Regions from separate parts of the Neptunomonas sp. ABH4_499 genome, predicted to be linked through region 2. Evidence: predicted binding sites of a transcription regulator. Region 2 holds the regulator's gene; the other holds the start of a gene.
What was found. Region 2 encodes LexA, which represses DNA repair genes until DNA is damaged. Its sites were predicted from a motif close to TACTGTNTANNTANACAGTA; they were not measured.
Positions count from the first base shown of each region.

Region 1 (16,534 bases), on a different contig from region 2:
GACCAATATAAATCAGCAGAGAGAACTTTAAACTCTGTTTTATATAAATTGCAATTAAAAAGTAGAAACAAGCTTACACTTACAGGACATTCTTTGGGTGGTGGATTAGCTGCATTACTTTCATCTAGGAAAAACTATCCTGTTGTTACCTTTAATGCGCCCGGAATGAGAAGAACAGCACTAGCCTCTGATAGAAACATTTTATTTACCTCTGTATTTTCCAGCACAATATCTAATATCACAAATTATATAAAAAATAAAAATGGCATCAGAACTTATATGGATTCATATAGAAATGTATTACACATTCGCAGCGAATGGGATATCGTTTCAATAGGGGCCGGCCCTAAAATAGTAAAAAACTCTATTACCCTAGAAAATAAAAGTTGCGAGACTGATTATTCCCTATTATCTATAACCAGAGCAAAACGTGCTGCTTTGAGAACACTTTGTGCTCATGAAATATCAAAGTTAGCTAACGTTCTTGCTAGTATTACAGAACTGAACGATGAGATTCAATGGTATGAATAATATATATTTTTTAATAGCGGTACTTTTATCAATCACCTCATTAAACATTAATGCTGATGATAAAAAAGACTACGCCTTTGTTTATAGTAAAGGTTTTGAAAAAACGTATAACATGAAAGGATCTCCAGTAGAACTACCAGATGGAATTCATGCGCTTAGAGCTTTTAAGTCAAAATCGGGGTTAGCTGAGGGCTTCATTCTACAAATCTATGTCAGTAACGATATAGACTTAGGCTTTAAGGAAGAAGAAAAGACATTGTTGTCTTATGAAAATGCAACCTATGGGTTTGCTCACTTTGAAGGAGTGGTATCCTACACCAACGATTCCCTTCAGGAACAAGAGAATAGGCTCGAAAAACAGCAAAGTGATGAATATGGTACAAGAGTCTTGTCATATTCAGAACTTATGGCTGGAACAGCTATCTTTCTTCGTTATACTAAAAACGTAATACCAAATCACACCTTGATCGAGGTTGCTATTCCCGGCCCAGAAGATACTGCTGTTTACTTATTCACTGGCGATAAACCAGTGACGGGAATCAAAAACCTTCTAAAAATTACAGGAAAACTTAAGGAAACGGATGATATATCTTCCGATGGGTACTTAAAAATACCGCTTCCGCAAGAAATTCAGGATTTCTACATGGAAAATTGTGGAACGGTATGCCCTTGAGGATATTTATGAACAGTTATTTATAGATAAATAACTGTTCATATTATATATAAGAACAAAACGATTTAGTAATGCTTAAAAAATATATAATTTTATCTACTTTATTTTTTATTGGTTGTTCATCAGGCAGTGATCAAAGCACTAGTAATAAAACCGATCAAGACTATGCCTTTGCTTATGATGAAAACTTTAGTCAAACCTTGAAAACAGTGAGTGGGACTCCTGTTGACTTACCTGACGGTATACATGCAGTTAAAGCATTTAAATCTCACACACTGCATGCAGAAAAGTTTAACCTTCAATTATTTATTACAGACCCTATTAATCTAAACTTTACCGAACCTGATAAAACATTTCTGGCTTATGAAAGTTCAACGTATGGTTTCTTAAGTTTCTCCCAAGCTAGGGGGTTTTCAGATAAAGAAAAACTGAAAAAGCATAATATTGAAGAAAAACGCCAAAGTGATGAATACGCTGGTCGAGTGCTTACTTACTCAAAGAACCTAGCAGGTACGGCATCTTTTTTACGTTACTCTAATACTATTCTTCCGGGATATACCCTCATTGAAGTAGCCATTCCTGGACCAGATGTGGAAGCCGTATATCTTTATACCGGTACAGACGTACCCGTAGGTGTTCAACCCATTCTTAGAATTACCGACAAATTAAAAGAAACCGATGATTTATCTTCCTACGGATATCTGAAAATACCTTTACCACAGGACATTAAAGATTTTTACATGAAAAATTGCGGGTCGTTATGCCCACCTTAGGAACACTCCCACTGAGCGCCGTGTAGGTTATATTGCGCAGATCTGAATGGGCTATCGCATTATCTAGATCAGTCTACTCTAGAGAAAAAAGAGCTTTTGGATCTATCCAAAGCCCTCGTGAAGTAACCTCTCTTGATCTAAGAGTGAGGAGCCCTCCTCACTCTTCTTTACCTCTTTTTCTTTTGCCCTCGATCAATTTCAGTAAAAAAACAGTACTTTAGTACTACAAAATCACGACCTATTGCTGACCTGCGTCTAAAAACTATCTGCTCACATCGGGTCTAATAGATCGCATAACACATGATAATGATTTTTGTTTACAGCGTATCAAGGAGAGATTGATATGAAAGCTGCTGTTGTTAGCGAATTTAAAGGTCCTTTAGAAATCAAAGAGATGCCGCTACCTGAGGTAAAAGCACACGATGTATTGGTAAAGATTCATGCGTGCGGCGTCTGCCATACCGATTTACACGCCTGCCACGGAGACTGGCCGGTCAAACCAAAGATGCCTCTGGTACCTGGGCACGAAGGTGTGGGCGAAATTGTTGAGGTTGGCAGTGAAATCAGCCACCTGAAAAAAGGCGATCGCGTGGGTATTCCTTGGTTGTACAGCGCCTGCGGTCACTGCGATTACTGCCTCGAAGGTAAAGAGACCCTGTGTCTGGAACAGCACAACGCAGGCTACTCGGTTGACGGTGGCTTTGCGGAATACTGCCTAGCTAACGGTGACTACACAGTTAAAATCCCAGACGGTTTAAGCTATGTCGAAGCGGCACCTCTGTTCTGTGCGGGCGTGACTACGTACAAGGCGCTGAAAGTGTCTGAAGTGAAACCCGGTCAGTGGATGGCGATTGTGGGCGTAGGTGGCTTGGGTCACTTGGCCATTCAGTACGCGGTTGCGATGGGTATGAACGTGATTGCGGTTGATACCGGTGATGCCAAAATGGCTCTGGCAAAAGAGCTGGGTGCAGCGCACTGCATCGACTTTATGAAAGAGAGCCCATCCGAGAAAATCGCCGAACTCACCAACGGTGGCGTACACGGCGTTGTCTGCACGGCGGTGTCTAAGCCTGCGTTCTCAGAAGCATACAAATCGATCCGTCGTGGCGGCGCTTGCGTCTTGGTTGGTCTGCCACCTGAAGAGATGCCAGTGCCAATCTTCGATACCGTGCTGAACGGTGTGCGCATCATCGGCTCCATTGTCGGTACCCGTAAAGATCTAAAAGAGTGCCTGCAGTTTGCCGCCGAAGGTAAAGTGCGCGCGACCATCGAAACGAAGAAACTTGAAGACATCAACGAGATCTTCGCGGATATGGAGAAAGGTGAGATCACCGGCCGTATCGTGATGGAAATGAACTGATCGTTTGATCGATATAAAAGGGCGCTTCGGCGCCTTTTTTTATGCTGCCACCCCTAAATCTTCCATGGATGGGCCTCCTCACAGCACAGTGCTTGATCTTTCTAAAAATCAACCTAGAATGCTGTATATATAAACAGTATCTGGTGTCACTATGCTGCCATTCATTCCTCTTAGAGCACAAGCAGGCATCAGCGGTTTTGAGTCGCCTGCGGCAGAATATGCCGAGCTTGCCTTGTCGCTTGATAACATTCTGATTGATCACCCCAGTGCAACCTACCTTGGTATTGTCGAAGGGGAATCCATGACCGGCGTCGGCATCTTCCCAGGCGATATTCTGGTCGTGTCCCGCGCAGAAACCGTACGCGATGGCGATGTGATCGTTGCTACCTTAAACGGCGCATTCGTCTGCAAAATTGCTGATACCCGCAACAAGCGCTTGCTGTCCTCCTCCCAACTGTTTCGTGACTATCAACTGCGCGAAGGGGATGAGTTCTCGGTGGAGGGCGTGGTCACCCGCTCGATTCGGCTGTTCAGACCCCTCACGAAGGAGCTGCGCTGATGTTCGCGCTTGTCGATGCGACAGGCATGTATGCATCGTGCGAGAAGATCTTCGACCCCAGCATACGTAAGCGGCCCGTGGTGGTGCTCAGTAATAACGATGGCTGTGTGGTGGCTGCTTGCCCGATGGCGAAAAAGCTCAATATCCCGATGTTTGGAGCCTACTTTCAGATCAAAGACCACTTGGCCAATCATGGGGTGGTGATTCGCTCCAGCAATTACGAGCTGTACGCGGACATCAGCGCGCGCATGATGGATACCTGCGCGCGCTTTGCGCCAGACCTTCACGTGTACAGCATCGATGAGTGCTTTTTAAGTTTTCTGCACTTTACCCCAAGCGAAGGGTTTGAACCCTACGCATGGCAGATCCGCCGAACCTTATGGAAAGAGGTGCGCTTACCGGTGGGCGTCGGTATCGCCCCCACACTATCGCTGGCCAAAATCGCCAATCATGCCGCTAAGCGTTTACCGGGCTTTCGTGGTGTTGCGGTGATCGATTCCGAAATCAAACGCGAGCAGATCTTAAAGCAGATCCCGATTGATAAGGTCTGGGGCGTTGGGCGACGCTTAACCAAGCAATTTTTAGCCAGCGGAATCCACACCGGCTGGGATCTGGCCAACGCGAACCCCGCGTTAATGCGCAAACACTACTCGATCAAAATTTCGAACTTAGTGTACGAGCTGAACGGCGAGCAGCGCCTTACGTGGGATGCCGTACAAGCCCCCAAAAAAGAGATCTACAGTACCCGAAGCTTTGGCGAGCGGGTCAGTACGCTGGGCCCTTTACAGCAAGCGGCCGCACAACACGTAGGCATCGCCGCCGAAAAACTGCGCCGACAAAACGGCAAAGCACGCGCCATGATTGTCTTTGCTCACAATTCACCTCACGACACCGCCCCGTATTACCGACGCTCTCATCTGGTGAAGTTTGATCATCCCACCGCCGACACTCGTACCCTGACACACGCGGCTTCACAAGCCATCGAGCGCATCTACCGAGAGGACGTTCGCTTTTATAAATGCGGCGTTGGACTGGTTGATCTGGTGGAGGACAGACCAGATCAATCCGATCTATTCATCACCCGCCAAGAACACCCCGAAGTGATGCACTGCCTGGATAAAATCAACGGCCGATTTGGCAAACACACCGCCTTCGTCGCCCGAGAGAGCGGCTTAAAAACCTTTGCGATGCGCCGAGAGTGGCTGTCCCACCAATACACCACGCGGCTGGAAGGACTGATTAGGGTGGGGTGTTTTGATTGATCACAATCTAACGTGCGTTTAAGCTTGAACCATTCAAGCTCAGGATGAGCTTATGCTTACAAGGATGGAATATGAAAAAAGCACTTCAAATCCTTACTTTTATCGCGCTTCCCATTGCAGCACATGCCAATCCACCTACTCCGGATGCTTATGGTTTAGTTGTGTCCAATGCTCAAGTACAAACTTTTCAAGATGGCTGTGTCGATTCGACTCAAAATAGCAACGTCAGTTTTAAAGCTCTGTTTGATCAATTGCATAACAACATGATGATGGAACCTAGGAGCCTACTCATGCTCAAAAGTTGTCATTGGCAAGGTATCGGCTTCAGCTGCTCGATAGTGTTCGATTCCTATGACACACAGCGAAAAGAAACTGGGCCATCGCCGTTCAGCTTTAATTTTTGGGTTCATAAAGATCTTAGTTTAGATGCAGAACACGGCGTTATGTGTTTTTAAAACAGTGGATAAGACAACGGGAGGGGGTGTGGTAATGCGATCTAAACTGGCAAATACACTCAAGACGCTGCTGATATTTACGGTGTTGTACCCGCATATATCGTCAGCCGATCCGTTTACATGCCCACAACACATAGAAACCCAACAAGGCTTGATCAAAGAGCAAGCAGGCTTCGATCAGTACAGCCGAGTGTTACCCAATGACCTATTAGCCGTTGGCTTTACGGATGGACATCCCGATGAGAAAAGACTGATCAAGCCGGATGCCGAAGGGCCAAATGGAGAATCCAAGTACGAATTCTTCACATCAAGAGATATTTGGATGTTGTGCTATTACAGCAATACAGAAGTAACATTGATGAAAAATATTGGCCTGCAAAAGAGATGTACAGTGACTGGACGCAATAGCCACTGTAACTGATGAAAATGACAAAGACATTACTCTCTACACTATTAGGATCTGTACTGGGTGGGCTATTTATTTACCTTGTCATAGAGATCTATGTATCGAACTTTCCCATAGAGATTACAGGTGGAGAAGATCAAATGAATCGGAACTTTTTAATCGCAATGGCCTTATTAGGTTTAGGCTGTGTCATCGGTGGTGTATCAGGTTATAAAATCGCTAAGCGCTTTTGAAAGATCTTCGTGTGATATCACTACAAAGCAACCAGCCGTTATGTTTGAAAAAATAGCTGAGCTGCTTAAACAAGGTTAGTATATTTGGTATGTTTAATTCATGTGCAATAAAAACTTTAAGGATAACTATATGAAAATAGTATTTTCTATTAGTAACAAAATGCTTTGCCTAGTGGCGAAATGCATGTCAATTTCAATTCCTGCTTCTAGTGGTAGAGGGGGATGCTTGAATAACCCTTCCGCTGCGTGCCAGATGACACCGTTCGAAGGGCCATTACCTATAGGTGAGTACTATATTGTTCCTAGTGAGATAAGTGATCCTTCTTTCATAAAGGACCTAGCCAGAAACACGCAAGGAGACTGGGGCGATTGGCGTGTTAGGCTTCATCCCAAGCCAATGACTAATACATTTGGTAGAGATAATTTTTTCCTTCATGGTGGTGGCCTTGAAGGTTCCGCCGGTTGTATTGATATTGGAGGGGGGATATTGGGTAATTCTAATACTGATACAATTCTTAACATGATTTCGTCTAGCAAAAATCATATTCTAGTTCAGGTTATAAAATGAAAAAATTATTTTCTATCATTTTTATTTCTTCACCTTCATTGTGCTTTGCAGAAATTTCAGACAAAGTTCCAAGTGTATTTAACATGTGGACCCTGGGATTAACACTTGGTATTGTCTGTCTAATTATTTCCTACTTTCATAAATTAGGACTTTGGGTTTCAATAATATTGACCACAATAATATTATATCTTCGATACAACCTTTTCTCTGATAAATATTTTATTGAACCTCTTATTTCTGAAATGGGGGAGAATTATATACTTTACGGTTATTTTTCTTCAATCTTGATTATTTTTCTAGGATTAATTGGCTATTTACTAGGAAAGAAACATAAAAAATCAAAGTAAAATAGCGTTTATGTAATAATCAGTCAATTATTTCGGTTTTTTAAATAAAGATACAATTAAATCCTGCTTATAGTTACAGAGCTTACATAACCGAACCTCTTCGCAAAAAGACAACATCCTTCTAAAGCATAGGCTGTTGTCTTTTCCGCTCAAAATAGATAAACCACAATCCAATACAGACAAACACCAGCAGGTAAGCCAGATCATCCACTACGAAGCTGTAAAAAGGACTCTCGAGAAGATCATTCTCATCCACAGAGAATACGTAGTAGGCTCCGCTGTTAATATCATCCAGCAGTATATGATTTTCCAAAGAGGGCACCGCCCTCAGTGCCAGCATGTGGGTTGGATCATCACGAAAGGTAATTTCCGTCGAGAACAGCTTAAGCAGCAACACGAACAGTGCGATCGCACTTAAGGTGCATGGCCAAGCTCGCTTGATCAACTCAGTTTCCCCGCCAACTTCCTCGCCATTTGCGAGTGATCGGCGATCAGTTTGTCGGTGTCCAGCCCCGGAATCACGCCTTTTTCGACCGTCCAGTTTCCTGCAACCATCACGTAATCCGCTTTGTGTGCGCCACACAGTAAGAGGGCGGCCAAAGGGTCATGACTGCCGGAGAAGCGCATCTCATCGAGTGTGAACAAGGCCAAATCCGCTTGTTGCCCAACCGCGATGCGGCCCACATCGTGACGGCCGAGAACCTTAGCCGAGCCTTCAGTGGCTAAGCGGTACGCATCAAAGTGCGTCATGTTGGATGATCCATAGCGTAGACGCTGCAGATACAGCGCTTGGCGCACTTCTTGGATCATATTGGAGCCATCATTCGATGCCGAACCATCCACACCTAAACCAACTGGGGCACCAGCGGCTTCGAGTTCTTTTACGCGTGCAATGCCGGAGGCCAGCATCATGTTGGAGGTTGGGCAGTGGCAAATACCGACGCCTGCCGCGCCGAGGCGTTTGATCTCATCGTCGTCAAAGTGGATGCCGTGGGCCAGCCAAGTACGCTGGCTAAGCCAACCAACGCTTTCTAGGTAATCGACGGTGCGCATACCAAAACGCTGTTGGCAGAACGCTTCCTCATCGAGGGTTTCAGCAAGGTGAGTGTGTAGGCGAACATCCAGCCGCTCAGCAAGCTCGGCGCTGGCTTTCATAATCTCGGTCGTGACCGAAAACGGGGAGCAGGGCGCAAGCGCAATCTGAACCATCGCGCCGTCACCGCGCTCGTGGTAGCGCTCGATTAAGCGCTCGCTGTCGCGCAGAATGGCTTCTTCAGTTTGCACCGTGGTTTGTGGCGGTAAGCCGCCGTCTTTCTCGCCAAGGCTCATGGAACCACGCGTCAGCATGGCCCGAACCCCCAGTGCTTTCGTCGCTTCCACTTGGGCGTCGATCGCCTCTTCCATCCCCTCTGGGAAGAGGTAATGATGATCCGCCGCCAAGGTACAACCAGAAAGCATTAATTCGGCCATCGCCAACGTGGTGGCCAGCTTTAGCATCTCCGGTTCAAGCCCTGCCCATAGCGGGTAGAGGGTCTTAAGCCAAGGGAACAGCTCTTTATTGAGCGCATCGGGATACGCCCGCGTGAGCGTCTGGTAAAAGTGATGATGGGTGTTGATCAGGCCTGGCAGCACCACATGCGCGCTCGCATCAAAGATACGATCCACCGGTGTGGATGGTTGCTGACCGTGCGCCACCAGCTCAACGATTTTACCGGATTGGACCACCGCACCGCCGCGTGCGTCCTGATCATCCGCACACAGAATCGCCAGCGGCGATTGAAGCCATACACGCTCACTCATCTCAATTACCCCGCAGGATGGAAGGGTTTACCCAGCGACACAGGTGCATGCAGCTTGCTGCGGCCTTGATTGCTCGAGAGAATCACCAGCACCAATACGGTTGCGATGTACGGCAGCATGGCCATCAAATTAGGCGAGACTTCAACGTTCATACCCTGCGCCACCAAGTGCAAGATACTGGCAAGGCCAAACAGATAAGCCCCCAACAGCACACGCTCCGCCTTCCAAGAGGCAAACACTACAAGTGCCAAGGCAATCCAGCCACGACCGGCAGTCATGTTTTCTGACCAAAGCGGCGTGTAGGCGATGGAGAGATAACCGCCCGCTAACCCCGCCATCGCGCCACCAAAGGCGACCGCCAAATAGCGGGTGCGCATCACCGGCAGACCAATCGCGGTGGCGGCGTGAGGGTTCTCACCCACTGCTTTAACAACTAAACCCGGACGTGATGAGCGGAAGAACCACCAAATGGCGGCAAACAAACCAAAAGAGAGATACACAATGTAATCTTGGGAGAAGAGCACCTTACCGATCACAGGAATCTCACTTAAGAACGGAATCGCATACGCATCCAAACCATTGATCGGTTGGCCGACAAAGCCCGCACCAATAAAGGCCGACAGACCAGTACCGAAGATGGTCAGTGCAAGGCCAGTGGCCACTTGATTGGCGTTTAACCCAAGTGCAATGACTGCAAAGAGCTGCGACATCACGATGCCTGCGGCCATGGCGGCAATAAAGCCCAAGGTCAGGCTGCCGGTGGTTAGAGCGGCGATAAAGCCGATCACCGCGCCCATCAGCATCATGCCTTCTTGGCCCAAGTTTAAAACGCCGCTTTTCTCGCAGACCATTTCGCCCAGGGCGACAATCAATAAAGGCGTGCCGATACGTACCATCGTAAAGAGCACATTGGTTATTAGATCCAGATCCATCGTTTCACCTCAAACTACGATGCAACGCGGCTGCGTGCGAAAGAAAATTTAACGCGATAGGTGATCAACACATCGCACGCCAACAGATAAAACAGCAACATCCCTTGGAACAAACCGGTGATCGCAAGCGGCATATTGAGCTCCATCTGAGCCATCTCACCGCCCATGTAGATCAGCGCCATCAAAAGCGAAGCCAAGAGAATTCCGACCGGATGCAGGCGCCCCAAGAACGCCACAATGATCGCGGCATAGCCGTAACCTGGGGAGATCTGCGGGACCAACTGGCCGATTGGGCCACTAACTTCAGAGGCCCCAGCAAGCCCTGCCAAACCGCCGCTGATCAGCATGGTGATCCACACCAGCTTTTTGTCTTTAAAGCCCGCTAAACGCGCTGCGCTCGCATCCAGACCCAGTACTTTGATCTGGAACCCGATAAAGCTGCGACTTAACATGACCCACACCGCCGCAACGGCCAAGAGCGCAAACAGAATGCCGGCATGCACACGCGTGCCATCCACCAGCGTGGGTAAGATCGCCGCATCACTGAACATCGCTGATTCCGGGAAGTTAAACCCATGCGGGTCTTTGAGCGGCCCATGCACCGCATACACCAACAGGTTCAGGGCTATGTAGTTGAACATGATGGTGGTTAGGATCTCGTTGGCGTTAAAACGGGTTTTCAACCATGCGGCCAACAGCGCCCAGAGCGCACCGCCGACCACACCGGCCAATAAAACGGCTGGCAATACCCAGCTGCCTTCGGCCTCTAGAATGTTCACAGCCAGCGCACTGGCCACAAGGCCACCCATCAGCAGTTGACCTTCGGCGCCGATGTTCCAGACATTGGCGCGATACACCACAGCAAGGCCAATCGCGCACAGCAGAATCGGCGCGGCTTTCACACACAATTCGGCCAAGCCATAAGTATCGGAGATCGGCATCACCAGTAAGGTGTACAAGGCATGCAGCGGATCGTGTCCCTGCGCCCAGAAAAAGATGGCGCCTGTAAGCAGGGTTAACACCCCAGCCAGCACCGGCGAGCCATACGCCATCGCTTTGGAGTGTTCACCCCTAGGTTCTAACTTCAGCATAGGGACTCCTTAAACGAGCGACGCGCTTTTCGGCGCTTCGTCGGTGGAAAACATACCCGCCATCCAACGACCAACCTCTTCAAGGGTGGTGTCTTCGGTCGGTTTGATCGGGGAAAGCTCGCCATCACAGATGGCACACAGTCGATCGGAGATCAAAAACAGCTCGTCGATGTCTTCTGACACGACCAAGATCGCAGCGCCTTGATCGCGCAACTCGATCAGCGCTTGATGGATCGCCGTCGCCGCACCAATGTCGACGCCCCATGTGGGGTGCGCGGCAATCAAGAGCTGTGGTTTTTGCAGAATCTCGCGCCCGATGATGAATTTCTGCAGGTTACCGCCTGATAGGCTGCGCGCGTGGGTTTCGCTGCTTGGGGTTTTGACTTTAAAGGTATCGATGATGCGGGTCGCAAAGCTCTGCGTCGAGCAACCATCGACCATGCCGCGTTTCACTAAGCCCGATAAAAACCCGGTCAGCAGCGCGTTGTCTTTTAAGCTCATATCCGGCACAGCGCCACGGCCTAAGCGCTCTTCAGGAACAAAGGCTAAGCCTTGTGCACGGCGCTGTTGCGGGCATAGATGCCCCACAGGGCCACTTGGGAAGTGAATCGCATCGTGGTTTTCGACCGTATCTTCACCGGATAGGGCAGCCAGTAACTCTTCTTGGCCATTACCAGCAACGCCGGCGATGCCGACGATCTCACCTGCGTGAACATCCAGATTGACCCCTTTCAGATCCACCCCAAACGGATCATGGCTGGTGCGGGATAAACCACGTACCTGCAAGAACACCGCATCGCCTTGGCGCTTGGCGTAATCCATGGTGATGGGCGTCTCATCACCGACCATCATGCGCGCCATCGATGAGGCATCTTCCTCTTGAGGGATGCAATCACCAGAGATTCGACCACCGCGCAACACCGTAGCGGCATGACACAAAGCTTTTACTTCGTTGAGCTTATGGGAGATAAACAAGATAGAGCAGCCTTCGGCGGCCAACTGGCGCAAGGTCACAAACAGGGTGTCGACCTCCTGCGGGGTTAAAACGGAGGTTGGCTCATCCAAAATCAGCAGCTTAATGTTCTGCACCAAACAGCGCACAATCTCAACACGCTGACGCTCGCCCACCGACAGTGAGTGCACATGTCGATCGGGGTTCAACGCCATACCGTACTTTTCAGAGACCGTGCGGATCTTGTCTGCCAGCGCTTTTAAATCGTTGGCTTGATCCCCAAGCGCTAGGGCGATGTTCTCGGTGACCGTCAGGGTTTCAAACAAAGAGAAGTGCTGAAACACCATACCAATGCCCAGTGATCGGGCATGAGCTGGGTCTTTGACCTCGATGCGCTGGCCTTCCCAGATGATCTCGCCTGCATCGGGCTTCACCACCCCATAGATGACCTTCATCAAGGTACTTTTACCGGCACCATTCTCACCGAGCAGGGCGTGGATCTCGCCGGGTTTGATCGACAGATCAACTCGATCGTTCGCCAAACAGCCCGGATATTGCTTGGTTATCCCTCGCAAAGACAGCCGATCCGTCTCGGACGCCTTAACTTCAATCGAAGACATACGTTGTTCGTATCCTTTGTGTAATCGTTGCGCTGCTGATGATCACGATACAGCGATGAATGCATCCGTTGTTAGCAAAAACTTGGCCAAAAAGTCAGGATTGGAACGACAACCACCCAGGTAAGAGGGCGTACGCTCGATGATTCCTGACTGCACAGTCAAGTTTATAGCATCACCGACCGTGTTAACGATTCGATGAAAGGCGCATTGTGAAGGGCTGATGTGTGGATCACCGCACTGATAGTGTGCATTTTACACGATCAGCGCCCAAACACAGACCCAACACACATAGGTTTTTTCACCGAAACGCCCTCCAAAACGCGCTTGTGACATTTTTTTCATTTTTTTTGCCTTCGCCTTTCACCTTTTTGCCGAGTTATTCGTTTCATTAAGTGCATGCATCCCAATATCAGGTTCCTTTTATGACGCACGATGACGCCCAACCGCCCAAAAGCCGCACCAAACTGTGGTTTTTGGTGCACAGCTGGCTGGCAATGCCCATCTGGTTTTTCGTCTTTTTTGTCTGCTTAACCGGCTCCATTGCGACGGTCAGCCAAGAGATTGTCTGGCTGGCAGACCCCGCCGTTCGCGCCAACCAGCCCGAAGGCAAGACCCGCATTCTGACCTACGACGAGATCATCGACGTCGTCCACAAAGACTCGCCCGAGGTCTACATTGAACGTATCTCGCGCCCGGTCAAATCCCAGTTCGCACTGAGCGCCGTGGTCAGCTACCCCGATTCGACCAAAGCGACGGTGTACATCAACCCCTACACAGGGGAGATTCAAGGCAAGGCCGCTGGATTTGATTTTCGCCAGTTTGTCCGAGCCATCCATGGCTGGCTGCTGCTGCCGTTTGATAACGGCTTCACCTTCTACAGCTTTGGCTGGTACATCGTAAGCTTTGTCGGGATTCCGATGCTGATGTCCCTGATTACAGGCTTGGTGGTGTATAAACGATTCTGGCGCGGTTTCTTTAGCCCTCGCTTGCGCTTTAACCGCGGAGCTCGTGTGTTTTGGGGCGATTTTCACCGGTTGGCGGGCATCTGGTCGATCCCGTTTATCCTAATCATCTCGGTCACCGGCATCTGGTTCTTAATTCAAGCGGCGCTGTTTGATAACGCCATCTCCATCTCGACCAACGGACCACCGATCTACATTGCCCGTGACGAGGTGCCCAATGTCACCAACGGTGACCCACAAATGTTATCGCCCGACCAAGCGGTGGCCGTGGTCGCTAACACCTATCCAGAGCTTCGCCCAGAGCAGGTCTCGTTACCCGGCAGTGCCTACAACCACTATTCAGTGAACGCCCGTAACGAGAGTTATCCGCTGATCATCGAGCACTTTGATGTGAACCCATACACCGGCGCCATCGACCAAGCACGACGCTTATCCGATCGCAGCAACCTAGAGCTGGTCACCGAATCGATGCGCCCGCTCCACACCGGCGACTTTGTTGGTTTAACGCTGAAGCTGGTGTACTTCTTCTTTGGCATCTTGCTCACCATGATGGTGTTCAGCGGCATGATGATCTGGACCAAACGCACCTACAAATCCACCCAAGCAGTGATTCGTGAACGCAAAGCCGAGCGTTATGAAAACGCCACGCTGATGAGCAAAGGGGAGGCCTCCTGATGAGCAGTGCATCTCAAACCGCAACCGACGCACCACTGAGTAAAGCGGCGAAAAAACGTCAAAAGCAAAGCACTTGGTGGTTTCGCTGGCGTTTTCATTTAAGTGGCTTGCTGATTTTAATCCCGGTGGTGTTGGCCCCATATTACATCGAGATCATGGCTCTGTTCCGTGGTGACAACGGCCTAGGTGCCCACGTCATCGGTACCAAAGCCGTTGGCCCGTGGGAGGTCACCTTGGCCGAGCAGTTCGAATACGGCCCCACCATGAACGGCCCGGCCGGCTACATGAAGCTCTTTAACGCAGCCGTCTGTGAAGCGTGCACCAAAGAGGTAAAAGCGGTGTACCTGCGCGTCGGGAAACCGCGTAGCCTGCGTACAGCGGGCTCCCTAGGGTTTGGTACGCCGTATCGCATGATGCTGCACATCCCTGTGCCGGAAAACACCTCGCCGGATGCGGACCTTTGGCTCACCGCCGAGGGGTGGGATGGCTCGGTGTATCACACCACCTGGTCGTTGGCAGAAGCCTCACCTGCCACCGTTGAATTCCTAAAAAATCAGCAGGCTCAATAACATGGCTACTTTTACCCTTCGTCGTTTATCGTTGGCGGCCGGTGTCGCGCTTTTGACCGTATCGCCGTTATCGTTTGCTCACTATCCGTTTTGTAACTGCGCCCTAAAAGGTGAGGAGATCATCTGCGAGGCAGGCTTTTCCGATGGTTCCAGCGCATCCGGTGTCTCGGTGGATCTGATCTCCTACGATGAGGAGATCATCACAGCCCAAGCGTTTAACGAGCAATCCACCGTGCGCTTTACCCCGTTTGATGGGGAGTTCTACATTCTGCTGGATGCAGGCCCAGGTCACACGGTCGAAGTGGATTGGCACGACATCGAAGGCCTTAAACGATGAGCACAACGGTGCTGATCAAGCCCAAAGGGGTGCGCGATGAGAACATCGGTGTCCTGATCGTGGCTTTAGTCACCGTATTACTGGCGGCGATCTACATCCACTTTGATCGCGAGGCGACCACCGACACCTTTGTGAAAGCCGATCACCAAATCGATGCTCGATACGACCTGAACCCCGCCGAACAGGGCCTCTATGCGGATCTGCTGGCCGCCACAGAGGAGATCCTCTGGCGCATTGAAGACGATGAGTCCATTGATCTGGCTACGTTAGCGGACAATCTGATCCCGCCTTTTGTCATGGATGCAGTCAGCCAGGAGCGCGGCGGTCATCAGTGGTCTGAACAAAAAACGTCAACCGCTTGGCTTTTTTGGGGGAACACAAAAGCGCGCGAGGTCGCAGGCAGCTTTGTGGCGGTGATAGCCACATCTAATACCGCAGCGCCTAATACAGCAACGCCACACGCGCACCAAAACAGCACGGATGATCAGGATGAAGCCGCCCCAAGGGTATCGATCTGGTATCACAAAGGGGAGGTAACCCCGTTTACGCAAGAGGCTGATCCGTACATCGAAACCCATCTGCTTGCTCATGACTGGAAAGAGGTGATCTCTCACTTTGATGCCAGTGTGACCCGTCCTGGAACCTAACGAAGTGTTGTTCAACATCGCTCTACTTCGAACCACTTTGCTGATGCCATTGGCCTTGATACTGGCGCTGTTCAGTTCCGCCATCAACGCCGCCCCCCTTCGAATTGGCGTAACCTTGCACCCGTACTACAGCTACGTCACCAACATTGTGGGGGATGCCGCCGAGGTGATCCCGATGATCCCCGAGGGCTTTAACCCGCACGCCTACGAGCCACGCGCCGAAGAGATCAAACGGGTTGGCACCTTGGATGTGGTCGTACTGAACGGCATTGGTCATGATGATTTTGCTGAGCGGATGATCGCCGCCTCGGAAAAGCCCGATATCCCGGTCATTGAAGCCAACGAGAACGTCCCGTTGCTGCCGGCCATTGGGGCGATGAACCAGTCTCGAAGTGGCACAGGCAACATCGTCAATCCGCATACGTTTTTATCGATCACAGGCTCTATCCGTCAGATCCAAACCATTGCCAAAGCACTCGGTAAACTGGACCCGGACAACGCCAAGCTCTATCAGAAAAACGCACGCAACTACGCCCGAACCCTGCGTAAGATTCGCGCATCGGCTTTGGCGCAGCTGACTGACATTCCGGGGCAAGATCTACGGGTTGCGACCATTCACGGTGCGTACGATTACATGCTGCGAGAGTTTGGTATTGAGGTCACTGCCGTGGTGGAACCGGCCCACGGTATCGAGCCAAGCCCCTCACAGCTGGCCAAAACCATCGATATGATCAAAAACTTGGATGTCGACATCATCTTCTCGGAGCTGAATTTTCCATCTC
Region 1 covers NZ_JBSWXK010000010.1:32,750-49,283, forward strand. Annotated here, with positions in the region: gene ACXAF9_RS11555 (Tle-like phospholipase domain-containing protein) at 1-531, shown strand, start outside; gene ACXAF9_RS11560 (hypothetical protein) at 524-1,204, shown strand; gene ACXAF9_RS11565 (hypothetical protein) at 1,276-1,977, shown strand; gene adhP (alcohol dehydrogenase AdhP) at 2,321-3,337, shown strand; gene ACXAF9_RS11575 (LexA family protein) at 3,489-3,896, shown strand; gene ACXAF9_RS11580 (Y-family DNA polymerase) at 3,896-5,158, shown strand; gene ACXAF9_RS11585 (hypothetical protein) at 5,230-5,613, shown strand; gene ACXAF9_RS11590 (STY0301 family protein) at 5,648-6,034, shown strand; gene ACXAF9_RS11595 (tlde1 domain-containing protein) at 6,383-6,820, shown strand; gene ACXAF9_RS11600 (hypothetical protein) at 7,289-7,612, opposite strand; gene ACXAF9_RS11605 (8-oxoguanine deaminase) at 7,609-8,967, opposite strand; gene ACXAF9_RS11610 (ABC transporter permease) at 8,973-9,899, opposite strand; gene ACXAF9_RS11615 (ABC transporter permease) at 9,914-10,990, opposite strand; gene ACXAF9_RS11620 (ABC transporter ATP-binding protein) at 11,000-12,562, opposite strand; gene ACXAF9_RS11625 (PepSY-associated TM helix domain-containing protein) at 12,985-14,199, shown strand; gene ACXAF9_RS11630 (hypothetical protein) at 14,199-14,768, shown strand; gene ACXAF9_RS11635 (hypothetical protein) at 14,770-15,105, shown strand; gene ACXAF9_RS11640 (DUF6162 family protein) at 15,102-15,752, shown strand; gene ACXAF9_RS11645 (metal ABC transporter solute-binding protein, Zn/Mn family) at 15,757-16,534, shown strand, end outside.
Region 1: a site for LexA is predicted at 3,457-3,476, ahead of ACXAF9_RS11575 (LexA family protein). Genes of this name have one in related genera too.

Region 2 (16,534 bases):
GCTCTGGTGCGTTAAGCCAAGCGGAAAAAAATGTTTACGAGCTGATCGCACGCCAATACCTGATCCAGTTTTTTCCGTTCTTTGAATACGATGAGCGATTCATTGAGCTGATCATTGAAGGGGGCGTGTTTCAGGCCAAAGCTCGGGTCACTGCCATCGAGGGCTGGAAAGCGCTGTTCCCGCAACGAAAATCGGACTCAGCCCCATCGGATGATGATGGCCTGACGGATTTTTTACCGAAGCTTTCGGTCGGGGATATGGCCTTATGTGAGAGGGGAGAGTCGCAAGAAAAGCACACCCAGCCCCCAAAACCCTTTACGGATGCCACACTCATGTCGGCGATGACGGGCATCTCCCGTTACGTGAAAGATGCGGATATCCGAAAGATACTGCGCGAAACTGACGGACTAGGTACCGAGGCCACGCGTGCTTCCATCTTGGAGCTCTTATTCCGGCGCAACTATTTGAATCGAGAAGGCAAAAACATACGCTCTACCGAGACCGGACGGCGGTTGATTAACAGTCTTCCTGAGATGGCGGTTAAACCTGACATGACGGCTCAGTGGGAATCGCAACTGAGTGCGATCAGTGAAAAACAGCAAAATTACCAAGCGTTTATGGGCGCTCTGATCAACACCTTGCCGGACTTGATGAGCTCGGTCGAGGTCGGTCAATTTTCAGGTTTAAAAGGGCTTGGGAAACCTGCCGTGAAACGTCGGTCTAAAAGCAGCCGAAAGCCCCGTGCTAAGAAAGCCAGTTAAAACCAGCCCGTTTGTCCCGTTCGTTAGCTTACCCAGTATAGGATGCCTCTGAAAATGGATGCTAAGCGCACCTACTCAATTTGCTTTAAGCCCCATTGGTTGATGTCGCTCTTTGGCGCAAAAACCGCCGTCTTATCGTTGGGGGCGTCTGGGTTTTAGTTGAACATGAATGGACGCATAAAGCCTGTCCGTTTGGTGTCGTTAAAGCGGGATCAATCCGTTAAAGACGGTGCCTTTTTCTCGACGATCACCTTCGCCACGGATAAGGGACGAATTGCTCTGGATGGTCTTTCAAAAAACTTTTTAGATCAATCATTTAAAGAGATAAGATCATACTACTTATCGCATTTAGTACCCGATGTAAACGCCGCGGTCGATCAGATCTCAACCATCATAGAGGGAGGGTATCTTCGCGAAGCGGATGCAAAGCAGGCGCAAACGATTGCGCAAAAGGCGTTCGAGTCCTTTGGTGAAGTGCCCGAGTTTGATGAAGAGTGCCCGATCAATCTTACCCCGTTTGAGTGGGTTGCTTACGTTGCGAATTGGCAGGCAAGTGATATCAAAGCGCTGCAACAAGCTTTTATTGATGCAGAGCTTACGCGTTACCAGTCGTTTTTTGATCGGGTCGAGTCTCAGCCGTTAACGCAAAAGCAACGTGAAGCGTGCGTTATCAATGAGGAAAACAACCTAGTACTGGCAGGCGCAGGCACAGGCAAAACCAGCATCATGGTCGGGCGTGCTGGGTATCTGATCGAAAGCGGTCAAGCAAAGCCGCAGCAGATTTTGATGCTTGCGTTTGCTAACAAAGCCGCAAAGGAGATGCAGACCCGTTTAGACGCAAAGTTAAATGCCAAAGGGATAATGGCCACAACCTTTCATAAACTTGGTAAAGAGATCATTGCCAAGGTTGAAGGCAAACAGCCATCCATTACGCCCTTTGCTGAAGACGACAAGTTACTGGCATGGCAAGTGAACGAGTGGTTTGAGGCGCTGCTAAAACAGCCCGAGTATCAAGAAACCGCGATTCGTTATTTTGCGAAGTACCTGTACCCCGATGCGAATGAGTTCGACTTTGAAAGCGAAGGTGAGTATTACGACTTTCTGCTGGCAAATGACATCCGAACCTTAAAAGGCGAGCAGGTAAAAAGCCTGGGTGAATGCTTGGTGGCCAACTACCTATTCAAGCAAGGGATCGAGTACCGATACGAACCCCCTTATCAGCACGACACGGCAACGAAGGAGTATCGACAATACCGACCAGACTTCTACCTGCCGCAACACGACGTCTACATTGAGTACATTGGCACGGAACGCAATGGGAACACCGCCCCTTACATCAATGCACAGGAGTACAACGACAGCTTGGCTTGGAAGCGCTCTGTTCATGAAGCTCAAGGGACGACGTTAATCGAGCTTTTTCATTATCAAACCCAAGAAGGGATTTTGTTCAATGCGATTGATCATGCCTTGTCTTCGCTTAGGATAAACTGCGATCCATTACCGCCTGAGGCGGTCCTTGAAACATTAAGAGAGTTCGGGGCGATCCAGGCGTTTTCATCTTTATTGACGGATCTGTTAAAGCGCTACCGTGCCAATGGCTTTGAGCCAGAGCGTTTAGTCGAGGTGATCCAAGGGGCTGAGCGGCCTCATCAAGTTTCGGCGGCTTTAAACTTGTTAAAACCCATTGTGGATGCCTACGAGTCGATGCTTAAAGCACAAGGGTTAATCGACTTTGATGACATGGTCCATAAAGCGATCGAATATGTGAAATCGGGGCGGTTTGTCAGTCCTTGGACTTTTATATTGGTCGATGAGTTTCAGGACATCTCGGAGCCAAGGGCACGATTGATACAGCTTTTGAAAACCTCTGTCCCCGGGGCGACCTTGTTTGGTGTAGGGGATGACTGGCAGGCGATCTACCGATTTACCGGTAGTGATCTTACTTTAACCACCCAGTTTGAGAGCGTGTTTGGGCCAACCCGAATCACGCCGCTGGATTTAACTTTCCGCTTTAACAACCGCATCAGTAATGTGGCCACACGGTTTGTACTTGAAAACCCAAGTCAGCTTGCCAAAGAGTTAACGACGCAAAGCGTGGTGAATAAACCGTCGGTATCTGTGCTTAGGGCGGATAATCGCGATCAGCACGGTCCTATTACCGAGAGCCGTTTGGCGCGAGTGTTGGATAACATCGCGACGATGGCAAGCGAGGGTGCCAGTGTGCTTGTGCTCAGTCGTTTTGGGTTTTATCTTCCGGATCACTCCGAGCGTCGGGTATTGGAAGCGCGTTACCCAAACTTAACGCTTAGCGCTATGACCATCCATGCCTCCAAAGGCAAAGAGGCGGATTACGTAGTTTTGCTGGGGCTTGAAACCGGGAAGTTTGGGTTCCCGTCAAAAAAGCAGACGCACCCACTGCTGGACGCTTTTTTACCCAACGCAGAAACATTTGAATTTTCCGAGGAGCGCAGACTCTTTTATGTGGCGCTTACGCGTGCTAGACATCGAGCCTATTTGATTGCTGATATGGCAGTGGCCTCTGAGTTTGTTATCGAGCTGATTAAAGGCAAATACGATATCGAGTTGGCGGAGTTTGATACGAATCTGACTCAACACCTGTTTCATTTAATGAAGTGTGTCCGCTGTAAAACAGGAACGCTGGTTCGGCGTACCAGTCAGCATGGTTCGTTTTTGGGGTGCAGTAAATACCCGCTTTGCCAACACAAAGAACGTGTCTGTCAAAAGTGCTCTAGCCCAATGGTGCGTCAGGGGCGGTTCAAGGTGTGTTTGGATGCCTCATGTGCGCACACGGTGCCTATCTGTCCACAGTGCGGGGCAGAAATGGTGAAGCGCCGTGGTCAATATGGCGAGTTTTGGGGGTGCCGCAATTATGGTAACTCGCAATCGCCGTGCACCCATACGGAAAATACAATCGACGTTCGACTGAACGAGCCTCATCCAGCGTCGGAAACTTTATCCCCAAGTGTGCCTTCGTAAACCGTCTTCTTGGGTTCAAGTTCTTTAATCAGCGGTTGGATCTCGTCGAGTTTCGGCTGCTTTTTGGTCTGCGAAACCATAGAGCGGACCAACACCGCTTTGGCATGTTTCAGGTGGGAATAGGCCATTAAACGCTCACCATTATTTAAAAGCTGGTGGGCTTGTTGAATGTGAGCTTCAGCTACGACAAGGATGCTGAGCCAGTACAATTCCTGACCGTAACCTTTCGCTTGAGAGGGCGAAATTTTGTTTTGGTCGAGCATCTTTTTTAGCAGCTTTTCGGTGTAGTTGATGTAAATTTGGAACCGTTTGAGATCTTTATCATTGGTGAACTTGGCTTGCCCTGGCAGAGTTCGGTCGACCGACTCCTTTTGATTATTTACCTGAGTCATTAAATCCGAATCGGGCGCCAACAGGGTGATCTCTTCGATCAGCGATAGGGCGTGCTGATTGAGTCGATCTAAGATGTCATCTCGACAACCGGCTGATTTTAAAGCGGCGATGGTATCCAGAATATAAAAGGTTTGGGTTCGTAATTCGCGCAAACGATCCCCCTTGACTTCTGCGGCGTGTTCACGTCTTGATATAAAATAATTCAAGCCAATGGCACATAAGCCGATGAAGCCAATGAGTAAAAGATAATAGATGTATTCAGTTTGCAAGAACGGCTGCCTCTTTTTCTGAACGCTGTTGGAATGAAACAGACGGACATTAACGGTATGTTTGTAAACGCATCGTGCCAAGTTCGGAACACGCCTAAAGTATAGGATGTCCGAGGCTTTGTTGTTTTATTGAATTATAGTGATTACAGCTTTTTTTGGTAGAGTTGCTTGACCCTGTAATGTTAAGCACTTATATATGCACGCTGTTTTTTGCCGCCACCAATTTGAGGATACACAGACTGATGGGTAAGTCGCTCGTAATTGTAGAGTCTCCTGCCAAAGCCAAAACCATAAATAAGTACTTGGGGAACGACTACATCGTTAAATCGAGCGTAGGTCATATTCGAGATCTGCCAACCAGTGGTAGCGCTCAGAAAACCGACCCGAAAGAACGTGCTAAACAGGCGGCGCTGACACGCAAAATGTCGCCTGATGAAAAAGCAGAGTACAAGGCGCGCAAATCAAAAGAGCAGCTGATCAACCGCATGGGTGTTAATCCTGAGAACGGTTGGGAAGCGCATTATGAGATCCTCCCCGGCAAAGAAAAAGTGGTAGATGAGCTCAAAAAGCTCGCTAAAAATGCCGACACCATCTATCTCGCGACCGATTTGGACCGTGAAGGGGAAGCCATCGCGTGGCACTTGAAAGAGTCCATTGGCGGTGAAGATGACAAGTTTCGTCGTGTTGTCTTTAACGAGATCACCAAAAAAGCGATTACCTCGGCGTTTGATGATCCAAGCCAGTTAGACATCAGTCGCGTCAACGCCCAGCAAGCGCGTCGATTCCTCGACCGTGTTGTAGGTTACATGTTATCGCCCCTACTGTGGGAAAAGGTCGCGCGTGGTCTGTCTGCAGGGCGTGTTCAATCGGTTGCCGTAAAACTGGTTGTAGAGCGTGAAAAAGAGATTCGCGCGTTTATCCCGGAAGAGTACTGGGAAGTACACGCCGATACCGTAGCAATCCCAGATACTGACCTGCGCTTACAAGTCTCTAAAGCGGCTGGCAAAGCCTTTCGACCTGAATCAGAAAGCGAAACGCAAAAGCACCTGGATGCGCTGAAATCCTCAGATTTCAAAGTGCTCAACCGCGAAGATAAGCCGACCACCAGTAAGCCTTCGGCACCGTTTATTACCTCGACGCTGCAGCAGGCGGCGAGTACCCGCTTAGGCTTTGGTGTGAAGAAAACCATGATGTTAGCCCAGCGCCTATACGAGGCCGGTTACATCACCTATATGCGTACGGACTCGACCAACCTGTCTGATGAGGCAGTGGCGTCGTGCCGTGAGTACATTGAGTCCAATTACGGCGCTAAATACTTACCAGAGCAGCCTATTCGCTATTCCAGCAAAGAGGGCGCTCAAGAGGCTCACGAAGCGATCCGTCCATCGGATGTTGAACGTGAATCCACTCAACTGACCGGGATGGAACGCGACGCAGAGCGCTTGTACGATCTTATTCGTCGTCAATTCTTGGCGTGTCAGATGACACCGGCGCAGTACACCAGCTCTCGTATTTTTGTAAAAGCGGGCGATTATGAGCTGACCACCAAAGGCCGCATTTTGCGCTTTGATGGTTACACTCGTGTTATGCCAAGCAAGGGCAAAGGCGATGAGGATGTGATCCTCCCGGATGTGAAAGCCGGTGAAGTCTTGGCTCTTAAAGCGCTGGACCCTAAACAGCATTTTACCAAGCCAACAGCGCGTTTTACCGAAGCCAGCTTGGTTAAAGAGCTTGAAAAGCGCGGTATTGGCCGTCCATCCACTTACGCATCGATCATCTCGACCATTCAAGATCGTGGTTATGTTGAGGTTCAAAACCGCCGCTTTTACGCCTGTAAAATGGGCGATATTGTGACCGAACGTCTCAACGAGAACTTTACCGACTTGATGGATTACAGCTTCACTGCGCGCATGGAAGATGCGCTCGATGAGATCGCCGATGGTGAAGCAGATTGGAAAGTCCTGCTGGATCGCTTCTATCAAGGCTTTACCCGCAAGTTGACCGAAGCTCAGGATACTGAGCACGGTATGCGTCCAAACTCACCAACGGAAACGGATATTCCATGTCCTGCGTGTGGGCGTCCGATGATGATTCGTACCGGCAGCACCGGCGTATTCTTAGGGTGCTCCGGTTATGCACTGCCGCCGAAAGAGCGCTGCAAAGAGACCATCAACCTGATTCCAGGGGATGAGGTCGTCAGCGCGGAAGCGGACGAAGAGGAAGAATCACGCATTTTGCGTAATAAGCACCGTTGTCCGCTGTGCGACAGCGCCATGGACAGCTACCTGATTGACCAAAACCGTAAGTTGCACATCTGTGGTAACAACCCAGATTGCCCAGGTTTTGAAGTCGAGCAAGGCAGCTATCGCATCAAGGGGTATGATGGCCCTGTGATTGAGTGCGATAAATGCGGTTCGGACATGCAGCTAAAAAATGGCCGATTTGGTAAATATTTTGGCTGTACCAGTGAGTCGTGTAAAAACACTCGTAAGCTCTTGAAAAACGGTGAGCCTGCGCCACCAAAAATGAACCCGGTACCGATGCCGGAACTTGCCTGCGAGAAAGTCGAAGACACTTACATCCTACGTGATGGTGCCAGCGGTCTGTTCCTTGCGGCAAGCCAGTTCCCGAAAAACCGGGAGACGCGTGCGCCGAAAATCATTGAGCTTTTGCCGCACGAAAAAGAGATCGACCCTAAATACGCTTTCTTGTTCAGTGCGCCAACGCATGACAATGAAGGCAACGAGACGATCGTTCGTTACAGCCGTAAAACCAAAGAGCAGTACGTCATGACTGAGGTTGAAGGTAAGGCAACGGGTTGGAAGGCTTTCTTTGAGGGCGGCAAGTGGGCCATTGAAGAGCCCAAAGCCAAGAAGAAGTAACTCGCTTACACCCATTGGCACAGTCAGGCGGAGGGCGCGATGAGCCAAGTATATTTAGTGCGAACTAACCAGAAGGTTAACTTTGCGCGAATTCAGTTAGATATGCTTGAAGATGCGCACGACGAAAATGGCTGGGATAAACACGCCAAGATTGAGGCGTTACACGAAAGCATTCTGTTTTTAATGGCATCGGCACTGGATGCCTACTACAAAGAGATTGCCGAAAAGTATCGCTTTAATCCGGCGGCTGTTAAGGCCTTCGATGACTTAGAACAGATGGTTGAGGCCTCTGTGCAAGAGTCGCCAGAGGTTCAAGAGATTCGCCAGCTACTCTCGATTCGGGGCAGTTGGTTGAATCGTTTGATGTCCGCTTATCAGGCTTGTTGGCGTGCAGCCGATGGGGTTGTTGAGCCAAAGTCGATGAGTGTTTCAGAGATACACGTGGTGCAAATCAACCCAGATCATAAGCAAGATAAAGACTTGCTGATCGAGCTGAAAGGTTGGTTAAACGAGATACGACGTTTGCTGGAAGCGCAGCGTTCGTCGTTCCAAGAGTGGTAATGTGTAAACGATGGACGAAGTAGTGTTAGAAATCGTACGTTTGCCATCTGGCGAATATGTTATGCGCCGGTCAGGCGATGAAGAGGCCTTGATGACATTAACAGTGTCGGAAGAGGTCAGTGATAATCTGTTAGAAAAAACCGAAGAGCTCGCCCGAATGATGTTAGTAGCCGGAGCACACATGCTGTCGGACCTAAGTGGTGAGATGCCGCTTGAAGGCGAGCAGGTAGAGCAAGAGATCGATATCGAAACGATTCGCCCATCGGTTATTCACTGACCGAAGGTGCTTGCCGCGGCCGCACTGTCAGTGGGCGGCACGGCAACGAATCAACATCGCATCACTCCCACCGCGTTGAGCCGCATTAACGAGCGCATCGTAACTTTGATTGCTCAGCTCGCCATCCCAATTGATCACCACATTGCAGTTGCCGATTTTAAGGGCCATATTGGCCAAACGCTCGGTACTGAAATGCTCATCAGAACGCAGAATCATCACCTTATTCAAATCGATACCCGCTTCAAGCAGAAGGGCTTTAGGCAATGTTTTAGGTGGATCAATCCAAGTGAGCCAACGGTTAGTATGACTGAGTTTTGCCAGCACAGGCAGGAGGAGATCAAGCTCTTCCAGGGCTAAACTGTGGCTAACAATCTCAGTCACATGACCACCGCTATGATTCTGTTTGGGTTTTACCGCGATTGCGGCGTGTGTTCGTGGTGTTGCAGGGCGAATCCTACCTAAAGTTTCTAGGCCAGCAGGCTGTTCGGATGTCGCCGTATGGGGTAAAAACTCAGGAAAGACCATCTGCATTAGGGTTCACTCCCTTGACGGATAACGCCAACACCTAGACCTTCGATGGTGAACTCGTCGTGTCGAAGATCAACCACAATCGGCGCGAACTCCTCGTTCTCGGCAATCAGCTCAACTTTGTGACCGGTTTTTTGGAAGCGTTTTACCGTGACTTCCTCGCCGATGCGGGCAACGATGATCTGTCCATTACGCGCTTCGCTGGTTTGGTGAACGGCCAGAAGGTCACCATCCATGATGCCGATGTTCTTCATGCTGGTGCCGTGGACACGCAAAAGATAGTTGGCAGGCGGATGAAAGAAGTTGGCTGAAATCGTGCAGTGCTCTTCGATGTGTTCCTGAGCCAGCACAGGGTTACCTGCAGCCACGCGGCCAATCAAAGGTAAACCTTCGGGTTCTGCTTCGTTTTTCGCTTCTTCCAAATCGGGAATGCGAATGCCGCGCGAGGTGCCGGGGATCATTTCGATCGCACCTTTGCGGGCCAAAGCTTTAAGGTGCTCTTCAGCTGCATTGGCCGATTTAAAACCCAAGGTACGCGCAATATCTGCACGGGTGGGCGGATAGCCGGTTTCAAGAATGTGATCTCGAACGCAGGCGAGAACTTCCGTTTGACGCTGTGTCAGTTTCATACGCTTACCCCTGTAAGGTGACTGTTTTTATATACAGTACATGTGATTATATACAGGAGCGTCGCGCTGTAAAGAGATTTTCTGTTTAAATATCCAGTATCTTGGTATGATCCCCGCCCGAACAACTAAGAGGCCACTTTGTGCTCAGCGACGCGTTAAAAAAATCGATCCAAGAAGCCTATCGACAGTTCTTAAGTCTGCATGATTTAAAGCCGCGATATGGGCAAAAGATGATGATCGCTCAAATCGCCCGAACCCTCGGTAATATCGAGGTGAACGAAAAAGGTGAGCGAAAAGGGCAGGATCACATCTGTTTGATCGAAGCGGGCACAGGCACCGGTAAAACCATGGCGTATCTGATTGGCGCGATTCCGATCGCCAAAAGCCAAGGTAAAACGCTGGTCATCTCGACAGCAACGGTTGCTCTTCAGGAGCAGCTTCTGCATAAAGACCTCCCTGAAGCTTCGCGCTTAATGGAAACGCCGGTCACCTATATGTTGGCCAAAGGCCGTGGTCGTTACTTCTGCATTCAGCACGCTGAAAAGATCTTAGAAGGCCAAGGTCAATTAGGACAAATGGCCCTTTATGAAGATGAATATGAGCATAAGATGGACCCAGCATCGGTGCAGCTCTATTCCGAATTGTTGGATCAATTTGCCTCGGGTCAGTGGGATGGCGACCGTGATAGCTTAAAAGATGAGCTGGATGAGGACCTTTGGCAGCCACTGACCAGTGATCACACCCGCTGCACCAATCGTCGTTGCATGCACTTTAATGTGTGTCCTTTTTTTAAGTCGCGTGATTCGCTGGATAAAGCCGATGTGGTGGTTGCAAACCATGACCTTGTCTTGGCCGACTTATCGCTTGGGGGCGGTGCTATTTTGCCGGACCCAGTTCAATCGGTGTACGTGTTTGATGAGGCACACCACTTATCGGCCAAAACCACAGGGCACTTCGCTTACAACCTGCGTGTAAAAAGTACCGATCGTTGGTTAAAGACGATCACTCGCCAGCTTGATCACCTCATCGATGACTGTGATAGTCAGCCAGTCATGATGCAGTACATTGAAAAAATCGCTCCGGCGGCAAGCGAGATGCATCAGCAGTTAGAGCTTTTAAACTTACAGTTGTCGGCGATGATCTCCCCAGAGGATATCCAAAAGGATCGTTTTCGATTCCCGCAGGGGGTGTTGCCTGAGTCTTTAATGGAGCCCTGCAAAGGCCTTGCCCAAGCGGCGGAGCGATGGAGTCTTAAGGCCGAGCAGATTGTTGATCTCTTAAAAGAAGCGCTGGATGGCGGGATTCCTGAAATCAAACGTGAAGTGGCCGAGCGTTGGTACCCTAAGATGGGTCAGGCGTGGTCGCGTGCGCAGTCCATTTATTGGTTGGCCCGAAGTTACGCCAAGGCCGATGTGCCTGGTGTTGCACCAACTGCGCGATGGATCAACTTGGTTGAGTCCTCCGACGGGCTTGATTATGAATGTCGCAGCAGCCCTGTTTCGGCTGCGGATACCTTGGAAGAACACTTGTGGAAGCCCGCCTTTGGTGTGGTGCTGACCTCGGCAACCTTAACGGCGCTCGGTCGTTTTGATCGCATTAAGGGTGATCTTGGATTGCCCCTTGAAACGGTGTCAGAACAACTGCCAAGTCCGTTCGATTATGCCCGTTGTGGTGTCCTAAAAGTGCCAAAAATGCACTCGGACCCTGGTAAACCGGATGAGCATTCGGATGAAGTAGCGACTTTTTTGAAGCAGGCACTCGGTAAAGCGACGGCAACACTGGTATTATTCAGCTCTTGGCGGCAGATGTTATCAATTAAAGATCAATTGAGTGGTACACTGTCCGACCGATTGCTGGTGCAAGGTGATTTAACCAAAAATGAGATCATCAAAAAGCACAAAGAGCGAATCGATCAAGGTAAAGCCAGCATCATCTGGGGCTTAGCCTCATTTGCAGAAGGTGTGGATTTACCCGGTGATTACTTAAAACAAGTCATCATCACCAAACTGCCATTTGGCGTCCCGGATGATCCGGTGGATGCGACCATGGCGGAATGGATAGAAGCCAAAGGCGGGAACGCCTTTATGGAATGGACCGTCCCCGAGGCTTCCATTCGACTGACTCAGGCTGTTGGGCGTTTATTGCGTAGCGAACAAGATGCCGGAGAGGTCATTTTATTGGACCGTCGCGTCGTGACCCGACGTTACGGCCGACAACTTTTGGATGCGCTGCCTCCATTTAGAAGAGACATCGAGTAGAGCGAGAATGACATTGGAAACCACGTCAAACGAAGTTCAGAAGTCCGCTGAGCAGAACGATCAGCCAAAGAAGCCACGTAATGATAAGCGTCGTACTTCTTCGCGTAATCGTAAGCCGAAAAAAGACAATCGCTGGACACCTGCACAATACGTTGTAGCCAAGGCCGAAGGTAAGAAACGCTTTCTGGATTTTGATCTGCCCGATGTTGTCCTTCACGGCATTCAAGATTTGGGCTTCGAATACTGCACCCCGATTCAGGCCGAAACGATCGTGCCTGCGTTAGCGGGTAAAGACATCATTGGTAAAGCACAAACCGGTACCGGTAAAACCGCTGCTTTCTTGGTGGGTTTGATCACCGATTTGGTGGATTACTCCCTTGAGACGGACCTTCGTAAAGGCGAGCCTCGTGCACTTATCATTGCACCAACGCGAGAGCTTGCTCAGCAGATCGCGGAAGATGCGAAAGCCTTGTGTAAGTACACCGATTTGAACGTGGTTACCCTCGTTGGCGGTATGGATTACGACAAACAGCGTAAGCAGATCGCATCGGGTACAACGGATATTTTGGTGGCAACGCCGGGCCGTTTGATCGACTTTGTTCGCTCCAAAGAGGTGGATCTGCACAACGTTGAAGTACTGGTACTGGATGAAGCGGACCGTATGCTCAGCATGGGCTTTATCCCAGATGTGCGTACCATCATTCGTCAAACACCGCGTAAAGGTCAGGACCGTCAGACGCTTTTGTACAGTGCAACCTTTACCGACGAGATTATGAACCTTGCGCGTCAGTGGACGGTTGATCCGGTTCAGATCGAGATCGAATCCGAACGTCAAACGACCGACAACGTTTCGCAAAAAGTCTTCTTGGTGTCCAGCCAAGAGAAGTACAAGTTGCTGCGTAACTACATTCGTGTGAATGAGATTGAACGTGTCATCGTGTTCTGTAACCGTCGTGGCGAAACCCGTTCATTGGCCGAGAAACTGCGTAAAGATGGCTTTAAAGCGGCGTTGATGTCGGGCGAAATTCCACAGAACAAACGTAACCGCACATTGGAAGATTTCCGAAGCGGTAAGATCAGCGTATTGGTCGCAACCGATGTGGCTGGCCGTGGTATTCACATTGATGGCGTTACACACGTTGTAAACTATCAATTACCCGAAGATGCCGATGATTACGTTCACCGTATTGGTCGAACCGGTCGTGCAGGTGCCACCGGTACTTCCATCTGCTTCGCGTGTGAAAATGACTCCTTCTTGATTCCGGAAATCGAGCAAGAAACCGGTGTTAAGCTTGAGTGTATCCACCCAAGTGAAGAGTTGTTGCAAGATATCGCTCAAGTTGCTGAAGTTGAAGCAGCGGCCAGTGAAAACGCGCAAAGTGCAGAGCCAGAAGTAGAAGCAGCACCTGAAGCCTCAACGGTTGCAGATGACGCTGAATCAGAAACCGAAAAGCAAGCGGTCGAAGCAGCACAGGCTACTGAAGCGACGGAAGTGGCTGATGAACAAGCACCCGAGACGAAACCTGTGGTGGTTGAGGCTGAAAAAGCTGACGATACTATTGAGAGCACTGAGTCAGCTGAATCGGTTACAGAGCCTGCCGCTGAAGAAACCGCAAAGCCTGTGACAGATACTACATCTCAGTCAGCAACACCTGTGACCGAAGATATGTTTGATGCCACATCGTCAGAGCCAGAGGCACCCAGTGACGCATCAGCAGCCGGGTCTTCTTCTGAAAAAGCGGATGATTCTTCACAAGAAGAGAGCGCTTTAGCGGAACAAGACAATGATGAATCCATCAAAGAGCGTGAAGAACCAAAGCCTTAATTAACAGGCTTTGGCTTTTCAAACACCCAGCGTGCTCAAATAGCAGCAGTGCGCTGGGTGGGATTGTGGCATGGGTTATCGTGTTAAGAGCCCGTGTTTAAATGATCGCTAACAGAAGGTTTCATTCGTTATGACACAGCAGCCACGTAAAGTCGCTGTCTTAGGCGGGGGCAGTTTCGGTACCGTCATTGCAAACATCATGGCCGAGAAGGGCATCCAAGTCAGTCAATGGATGCGCGATCAGGATCGTGCACGCGAGATCAACGAGCAGCATGAAAACCTTCGCTACCTACCTGGTTATACCCTTTCCGAATCTTTAATCGCGACGAACGACATCGAATCAGCCATTCAAGGTGCCGAACTGATTTTTGTTGCGATTCCAAGCCCAAGCTTTCGAAGCGTGGTGCAGCAGATTAAAACGCTGGTTACGCCAGAGCATGGCGTTATCAGCACGACAAAAGGGATTGAAGGTGCGACTTTCAGCCTGATGAGTCAAATCCTCAAAGAGGAACTTCCGGGGGCGCGAGTGGGTGTGCTATCTGGCCCTAATCTGGCTAAAGAGGTTGCACAACATCATTTAACGGCCACGGTGATTGCCAGCGACGATGAGCAGCTTAGAGCGGATGTTCAGTCGGCGCTTCATCAAAGTTATTTCCGAGTGTATGCAAGCTCCGATATGTACGGTGTGGAACTTGGCGGCACGTTGAAAAACATCTATGCCATTGCGGCCGGTTTAAGTGCGGCGCTCGGCATGGGTGAAAACACCAAAAGCATGTTGTTAACCCGAAGCTTGGCTGAGATGAGCCGTTTTGCGGTCAGTATGGGAGCTAACCCAATGACTTTTTTAGGGTTGGCAGGTGTTGGCGATTTGATCGTGACCTGTATGTCACCGCTCAGTCGTAACTACCGCGTCGGTCATGCCTTAGGCAAAGGGCAGAACTTAGAAGAAGCCGTCGAAGCTTTAGGTGAGGTCGCTGAAGGTGTGAACACGATTCGCATCATTAAAGAGAAGGCCGACGAGATGGGCATTTACATGCCGTTGGTGTCGGGCCTGTACGAAGTGGTCTTTAACGGCGCACACGTTCAAGAGGTCGCCAAAACCATGATGACCAACGAACAAAGCACCGACGTTGAATTTGTTCTGCCGCGCGAGGGGCAATAATGCTGTTTTTGATGCGCCACGGAGAGGCTGGGTGGGCTGCGCTTACCGACGAGTCTCGAACGTTAACCGACCGTGGCGTCGCGTTTGTTCTTCAGCAAGCGGCGACCTATCAAAAGCCGCTTGAAAGCGTGGTACGCATTGTTGCAAGCCCATTCACGCGTACTCAGCAGACCGCCAAATTGATGCAAGAGTGTTTGTCTCAGTCAGTCGAGATCATCACCGATGCGCGCATTACCCCTGACAGTAGTATTCCCGATGCGGTAACAGCATTAGAGGAAAACTGGCCAAAAGAGGATAATAAGTCCCTTTTGGTGATCACTCATCAGCCGTTGATCGGCTTGTTGACCAGTCACTTTGTAAACGGCCATATTTTCAATCCGTTTCCTTACGACCCAGGCCAACTAAACACAATTGATATGCTCTGGCCGGGTTCGGCTTCGGGTATAATCCAACCGTAATTTCTGTTTTCATTTTTGGGTAGCTCTTGTCATGCATGAAGTGACCTATGCATTAGATCACATCACTCTTAAGGCGGTAGAATCCGGGCAAGGAGCCCCTAAAACCCTGATTGCGCTTCATGGATGGCTGGATAACGCCAACTCATTCCATCAATTGCGCACGCATTTTGATCAATACCATTTTGTGGCGCTCGACTTGGCTGGGCATGGCCATTCGGATCATAGGCCGCCGGGTGATACCTATTACATCTGGGAAAACGTCAGTGACCTTCTTAACCTGTTAGACCTTCACGGGTATGGCAAGGTCAGCATCATTGGTCACTCCATGGGAGCATCGGTGGCGAGTCTCTTTGCGGCGTTGTTTCCGGAACGTGTTGAGCAGCTCTTTTTAATCGAAGGGTTAGCGCCGTTAACCTACCCAGAGAACGACCTTCCCAAATTGATGGCCGATGCGATCATTAAGCAAAAACGATTGCAGCGCCGTACGCTTCGCCCTTATCCGGATGTCGAAACCGCCATCGAGGTACGCATGAGCAGTCGCTGGCCAGTAGGGCGCCAAGCCGCTGAATGGTTGATTGAGCGTGGTATTGGTAAAGTCGAGGGTGGTTATACTTGGTGCAGCGATCACCGCTTAATGCTTCCTTCTATTAATCGCATGACCGAGAAGCAAGTGCTGGCGATGCTCCGATCCATCAAATGCCCCGTAAACGTGTATTTAGGGCACGACGGTATTGATGCTTCAGACTGGCAGAATCGGATGGATCAGGTCACGGATTTAGACGTGATGCGCTTATCTGGCAACCACCATTTGCACATGGAGCCAGAGCCTGCTGAAAAGATCGCTACGCATATCCTTGGTGTGTTAGCAAAAAGCTAAAGTATTGTTTTCGTTCGTGATCCCTATATGATCGGTCTATACTGAGTGTATGGCTCATTGAATAACGGCAAAACGGGATTCGAATGAAGATAACAAGAAAGATCGTACTCGCGGGTCTTCTCGCGTGTTCAGTCACTACAGCCTTGGCACAAACGGATGTGCGCGGCGCAAAAGACCCGGAAGTGCTTGAGCGCTACGCGGGTTCTTGGATTGTGCGCTTCAAAGAGCAACCGCAAGAGCGTTACACCTTGGCATTGGGTGGCATCGAAACCGTTAATGGTATCGAGCGCCCTGAACGCTCTGAAACCCTCACCGGCGAGTTGGTGCGTCTCACGTATGAGATGCCCCAAAGCACTCGTACCCGCGATGTCTATCGCGCTTTTAAAGATCAAATTTCCTCACGTGATGCCACGGTTCGTTTCGAATGCAATGGTCGAAGCTGTGGCAGCAGCAGTGTATGGGCTAACGAGATCTATAACGAATCTAAACTCTATGGCTTGGTCGATTCCCAATACGTTGTGAATGCGCAATTGCCGGGTCAAACCTTGTCGCTTTATATCGTAGAGCGGGGCAATAGACGGGTTTACGCACACTTAGATGTAGTTGAAACCGACCCTGCCGCGCGTCTCTCGGCCGAAGCACTGACCGAAGGTTATG
Region 2 covers NZ_JBSWXK010000013.1:12,830-29,363, reverse strand. Annotated here, with positions in the region: gene ACXAF9_RS13750 (DNA topoisomerase III) at 1-761, shown strand, start outside; gene ACXAF9_RS13745 (UvrD-helicase domain-containing protein) at 927-3,758, shown strand; gene ACXAF9_RS13740 (DNA topoisomerase I) at 3,716-4,303, opposite strand; gene topA (type I DNA topoisomerase) at 4,663-7,302, shown strand; gene ACXAF9_RS13730 (DUF6586 family protein) at 7,342-7,863, shown strand; gene ACXAF9_RS13725 (hypothetical protein) at 7,874-8,140, shown strand; gene ACXAF9_RS13720 (SulA-like leucine-rich domain-containing protein) at 8,168-8,671, opposite strand; gene lexA (transcriptional repressor LexA) at 8,671-9,297, opposite strand; gene dinG (ATP-dependent DNA helicase DinG) at 9,438-11,555, shown strand; gene rhlB (ATP-dependent RNA helicase RhlB) at 11,563-13,380, shown strand; gene ACXAF9_RS13700 (NAD(P)H-dependent glycerol-3-phosphate dehydrogenase) at 13,511-14,542, shown strand; gene sixA (phosphohistidine phosphatase SixA) at 14,542-15,000, shown strand; gene ACXAF9_RS13690 (alpha/beta hydrolase) at 15,032-15,877, shown strand; gene ACXAF9_RS13685 (DUF4892 domain-containing protein) at 15,961-16,534, shown strand, end outside.